One region of the Clostridium bornimense genome, then DNA from elsewhere that is predicted to be linked to it. Evidence: a T-box and tRNA genes for the amino acid it is inferred to sense, from the RefSeq annotation. Region 1 holds a T-box; the other holds one or more tRNA genes.
What was found. A T-box is a leader RNA that pairs with one kind of tRNA and senses whether it is charged. The one in region 1 lies ahead of metG (methionine--tRNA ligase), so its partner is inferred to be a tRNA-Met.

Region 2: it encodes a tRNA-Met, which carries the amino acid that the T-box ahead of metG (methionine--tRNA ligase) is inferred to sense. The anticodon was not compared.

What each region holds. Positions count from the first base shown of each region.
Region 1 covers NZ_HG917868.1:369,430-372,636, forward strand. Annotated here, with positions in the region: gene CM240_RS01655 (tetratricopeptide repeat protein) at 1-772, opposite strand, end outside; gene CM240_RS01660 (hypothetical protein) at 970-1,272, shown strand; T-box leader at 1,370-1,606, shown strand; gene metG (methionine--tRNA ligase) at 1,660-3,207, shown strand, end outside.
Region 2 covers NZ_HG917868.1:203,837-207,043, forward strand. Annotated here, with positions in the region: gene CM240_RS00960 (site-2 protease family protein) at 1-483, shown strand, start outside; gene CM240_RS00965 (carbon-nitrogen hydrolase family protein) at 651-1,469, shown strand; tRNA gene CM240_RS00970 (tRNA-Met) at 1,572-1,647, opposite strand; gene CM240_RS00975 (rhodanese-like domain-containing protein) at 1,871-2,188, shown strand; gene trxA (thioredoxin) at 2,208-2,528, shown strand; gene CM240_RS00985 (NAD(P)/FAD-dependent oxidoreductase) at 2,564-3,207, shown strand, end outside.

The DNA.
Region 1 (3,207 bases):
CTTCATAAAGTGATGAACCTTTTCCAATGAAGGCATTGATAGATTTTTTATCTAGTTTTATTGCTTCATTAAAAGAATCTAAAGCTTTATCAAAGCTAGATTTTTTTATATATGCATTTCCAAGAGAGACATAGAAAGTTGCATCATTATTATTAAGCTTTATAGCTTTTTCTAGATTTTCTATTGAGTTATCAAGGTCATTTTCATTTAATAAAGATACACCTTTATAGTAATAGTTATAACTATTTTTAGAATCCAATTCTATACTTTTATCAAAGTTATTTATAGCTTCAGAATTATTGTTTAACCATTGATAAGTTATACCTCTATTGGTATAAAAATTAGCATTAGAATCATCAAGATCGATTGCTTTATTAAAATAATTTAAGGCTTCTTCATGGTTATGTAATTTATCGTTATATATAATTCCTATTTGATTATATATAAGTGCATTTTTAGTTCCTTTTTTTACAAGTTTCAGATATGTATCTAGAGCCTCATCACTTTTATTTAAATGCATTAAGCTATATCCTTTATATTCATATGCCAAATCTAAATAATCACCTTTGGATATAAGTTTGTTACTATCTTTTAATACTTCTTCATAGTTTTCTATTTTAGCTGCTTGAATCATATCATTTCTAGTTTTTTTACTAGATGTAAGATATGTAATTAGAATAGAAATCATCAAAACAATAAAAATAAGAAAAATAATAGATGTAACTATAAATGGTTTATTATTATGTTTTCTTTTATGTCTACGGTTTGACATAAGTATCCACCTTTCAAAGTATCATTGTTAATATATAGATATTAAATTCTATATACCAATATATTGTATTATATATTAAAAAAATTAAAAAGTAAAAATATGAAAAACAACTTTTTTATCACTTATAATTAAGATTTTCATATTATATATCATAGGATACATTACTTTACTATAATTCATTGAAAGGTTTGAGGTGAATGGATAAAACCGATGAAAGAAAAGAGATAGGGAAGGCAATAAATGATATGGGAGATAGGCTTCATATATTAAAAATATATATAGCTAAAATGGAAAGAATGAGTTCTTTATATCGAGACTTGATAACAGATTTGAATAATAATAAGGTTCAAAATTTTACCGATAGAATGAAGAAAATTAAAAATGTAGAAAATGAAGATAATATAGAAGTTGTATTCTCAAATTTATGGGTCATTGTAAAAGATTTTGAAAAGGATTATAGAACATTAAAAAATAATGAGGAAAAAGATAAATATAAATAGATATGGACTGTCCTCAGATAAGGTTTAAGGACAGTCTTAAGAAAAAAGGGTATATTGACAAAATAAAATACATACACTATTATGAAATATATGAAAAGCAAATGCTATGAAAAGAAGAGTAATGGTTATAAAGCCTAAAGAGAGCTACAGATGGTGGAAAGTAGTGGTGGAGTAATTATGAAGATGGTCTTGAAGCAGATTTTCTGAACAATGATTATTTATAGTAGGAAAATACGTGGTACACGTTACGTACAGAGTGAATGATTCACTTGCAGAGCTAAGCTAGGTAACTAGCTTGGGAATTAGAGTGGTAGCGCGGTTTAACGCCTCTAAATAAGTATATACTTGTTTAGAGGCGTTTATTTTTTATAAAATGGAGGAATTTTTATGTGTAAAAAGAACTTTTATATCACAACACCTATATATTATCCATCAGATAAACTACATATAGGAAATACTTATACAACAGTAGCAGCAGATGCACTTGCTAGATATAAGAGATTAACTGGTTACGATGTTATGTTCTTAACTGGAACTGATGAACATGGTCAAAAGATACAACAAAGAGCTGAAGCTAAAGATATGCAACCTAAAGCTTTTGTTGATGAAATAGTTGCTGGAATTAAAGATTTATGGAATATGATGGACATAAGTTATGATAAATTTATAAGAACTACTGATGATTATCATGTAAAGACAGTACAAAAAATATTTAAAAAGTTATATGATCAAGGAGATATATATAAGGGATCATATGAGGGATGGTATTGTACACCTTGTGAATCCTTTTTCACTGATACTCAATTAGTAAATGGAAATTGTCCAGATTGCGGTAGACCAGTAGAGAAAACTAAGGAAGAGTCTTACTTCTTTAAAATGTCAAAGTATGCAGATAGACTTATAGAATATATAGAAACTCATCCAGAATTTATACAACCAGAGTCAAGAAAAAATGAAATGTTAAATAATTTCTTAAGACCAGGTCTTCAGGATTTATGTATATCAAGAACATCATTTTCATGGGGAATTCCAGTAGAATTTGACCCAGGTCATGTAGTATATGTATGGATAGATGCATTATCTAACTATATATCTGCACTTGGATATGGTAGTGATAATGATGAATTATATAAAAAGTTCTGGCCAGCAGATGTACATTTAATTGGAAAAGATATATTAAGATTCCATACTATATATTGGCCAATAATATTAATGGCACTTGGAGAACCACTTCCAAAGCAAGTATTCGGTCACGGATGGTTACTTGTTGATGGTGGAAAGATGAGTAAATCAAAAGGAAATGTAGTGGATCCTGTATTATTAGTTAATGAATTTGGATGCGATGCTGTTAGATATTACTTACTTCATGAAATACCATTTGGAAGTGATGGTTTATATAATAGTGAGATATTTATGAATAAATTTAATTCTGATCTTGCTAATGATTTAGGAAACCTAGTATCAAGAACTTCAGCAATGATAATTAAATACTTTGGTGGAGAAGTATTAGCACCATCATCTGAAGAAGATAATTTTGATAAAGAATTAAAAGCAGTTACACTTTCAATGCCAGAAAAAGTTGAAGCTGCAATGAATGCATTTAAGATACCAGAAGCTCTAGATGAAATATGGACTGTAGTTAGAAGAGCTAATAAATATATAGATGAAACAACTCCTTGGATTTTAGGAAAAGATGAGTCTAAGAAAGACAGATTAGCAACAGTTCTATATAATCTTCTAGAAGCATTAAGATTTGTAACTGTAGAACTTGAAGCATTCTTACCTAATACAGCAAGTAAAATTAAGGAACAATTAAAATTTGAAAATGTTTCTTATGAATCATTAAAATCTTTTGATGGTGTAAAAGTAGGTACTAAGTTAGAAAAAGGTGAAGTTATATTCCCAAGAATCGATGTGGAAAAGAAACTTGAAGAG
Region 2 (3,207 bases), 170 kb from region 1:
ATAATGGGAACATTATGTCTTATATTTTTTAATTTTGGATGGGCAAAACCTGTTAAGGTAAATCCTTATTACTATAAAAATCATAAACTTGGCATGGTTTTAGTGGCAATTGCAGGGCCAATTATGAACTTTATTATTGCATTTCTAAGCATTATGGGAGTTGGCATAATTATAAAAATCTCCGATGGACAGTTAGGAAATATATCATATAACATATATGTATTTTTACAATATTTAGCTCTTATAAATATTGGTCTGGGGACTTTTAATTTAATTCCTGTTCCTCCATTAGATGGATCAAAAGTTTTAGGAGCAATTATACCAGAAGATAAATATTTCTCATATATGAAGTTTGAGAAGTATGGATATATTGCATTAATGATATTACTTTTCATAGGAGTTTTAGATGTACCACTAGGATATGTGAGAGAGTTTATTATAAATGGAATGATGGGGTTAGTTTCATTTATATTAGGAATGTAAACAAATTGTAATAACAGGATAAATTTAGTTGTTATTTTTATAAAAATGTATTAAGATATAATCATAATATTAAACGGCGATGATGCTATTAAGTTTTTAATAGCATCATTTTTTGTTTTTTGAAATATTTTTTGTGTTATAAATAAAATTTATGTGGGGGTATTGGTATGGAGGATGTGAAGATAGTAGCAGTACAGTATAAATCAATATTAGGAAATATAAAAGAAAATGTACTTAAGATTAAGAATATTATAAAGAATATTATGAAAGAACAACCGGATTCAAGACTTATAATATTCCCTGAGTTAGCATTATCCGGATATGATTGTTTTGGAGATATGAAAAATATAGCGGAGACAATAGAAGGAGATGCTATAAATGATATTTGTGCTATTGCAAAAGAGGAAAAAGTATCTTTAATAGTAGGTTATCCTGAAAGAGATGTTTATGAAGATAAGATTTATAATTCATTAATTTATATAGGAAAAGATGGCATAGTACAAGGTAATTATAGAAAGATAAATTTATTGCATAATGAAAAGAAGATTTTTTATCCTGGTAACAGTTGTAAGGTTATAAAAACTGAATTTGGAAAGCTGGGATTATTACTAGGATGGGATGTGATTTTTTCTATGCCATCGAAGTATTATGCAGAAGAATCAACAGATTTTCTTATTGTGTCTGCTGCATGGGAAAAGTTATATTCTAACCAGTGGAATTTTAATATGAAAAATAGAGCAGAAGAAAATTCCTGTGCCGTTATCGGCGTAAATACTATAGGAAGTTGTGGTGATATAAGTCTTCTTGGAAGAACCCTATTTGTAAATTCTAGAGGTAATTCAATAAAAGTCTGTGAAGATAAAGAGGATGTATATATTTCTTATAGTTTTAAGATAAAGTCTATGTCCCATATTGATATAAATAACGAATTTGATTCAGAAGAGTTTTCAGAAGAGGCATATATGGACGAGATTATAGAAATATAGGCAGAGCACAGGTAACAAGGCACAAGGCACAGGGAATAAGTAATATTTATAAATAAAAAAATAAGGTATCTTTCTAGATTTAGAAGATGCCTTATTTTATCGTGGTTGCGGGGGCAGGACTTGAACCTACGACCTTCGGGTTATGAGCCCGACGAGCTGCCAACTGCTCCACCCCGCGATATTATATAATTAAGTTACAAGAATTATTATAGACCTATTGAATTGATAAGTCAAATATAATTTCTTTAAATATCTAAATATTTTGAAAATTATTATATAATTATTGAGTTTTAAATAATATATATTAATATTTTAACTTCAAAAAATGTTATAATTGATATATTATAATGATGTCATGGTTAATATATATTATAGATAGGCAATTAAGGAGGGACTAACATATGAATAGTCTTACTAGTGATGAGATGACTATAAAAGCAGATGATTTAGATAAATTAATAGATAAAATTAATCTTATTGATATAAGAGAAGATTATGAGTATGATGAAGGTCATGTAAAGGGTGCTAAAAATATACCAATGAATGATTTGATTCAGGAACCAGAAGAATACTTAGATATCAATGAAAAGTATTATATAATTTGCCATTCAGGAAGAAGAAGTGATTTTACTTGTAGAATACTTAGAGACGCTGGATATAATGTAGTGGATGTGTTATACGGTACAGAAGGATATCCAGGAGATTTAGAAATAGAATAGTTTTAGGAGGAGATATGTTATGGCTATAGTATTAAGTGGAAAAGAGTTTGATAATGAAGTTTTAGAAAGCGAGGGAGTAGTATTAGTAGATTTCTTTGCAGAATGGTGTAATCCATGTAAGATGTTAGCTCCTATTTTAGATGAAGTAGCAGCAGATATGGAAGGAAAGGCAAAGATATTTAAGGTAGATGTAGATGAAGCAGGAGAATTAGCTGATAGATATGATATTACTACTATACCACACTTAATAATTTTTAAAGATGGGGAAGTTGTTGAAGAAATAGGAGGATTCCATCCAAAAGAATCATTAATAGAAAAATTAGAAGAATATTGTAAGTAAAAATTTCTTATAGGGATATGAATATGAATATGAGTATGAGTAATAGATATGATATAGCTATAGTAGGTACTGGTCCAGCAGGATTATCAGCTGCTATAAATGCAAAAATAAGAAATAAAAACATCATATTATTTGGTACAAGAAATTTAAGTAATAAAGTAATGAAAGCTCCTAAAGTTAATAATTACTTGGGATTACCTAAAGTAACAGGTGAAGAGCTAAAGGATACTTTTTTGAGTCATATTGATGATATGAATATTAAAATAACAGAGGAACGAATAAATAATATATATGCCATGGGAAAATATTTTAATTTAATGGCTAATGACAAGGTCTATGAAGCTTCCACTGTTATATTAGCTACAGGGGTAGAATTTAGAGCTCCACTGAAAGGAGAACTAGAATACTTAGGAAGAGGAGTCGGTTATTGTGCCACTTGTGATGCACCGCTTTATAGAGGAAAGAAAGTCACAGTTATTGGGTATAATAAAGAGTCTATAGAAGAGACAAATTTCATAAGTGAAATAGTAAGTGAAGTAAATTTTGTACCAATGATAAAAGGTGATTTAAATTTAAAGGATAATATTAATATAATAAAATCAAGGCCAATATCTATCGAAGGGGACAGAAAAGTAAAAAAATTAGTTTTAGATGATGGTGAGATAGATACTGATGGGGT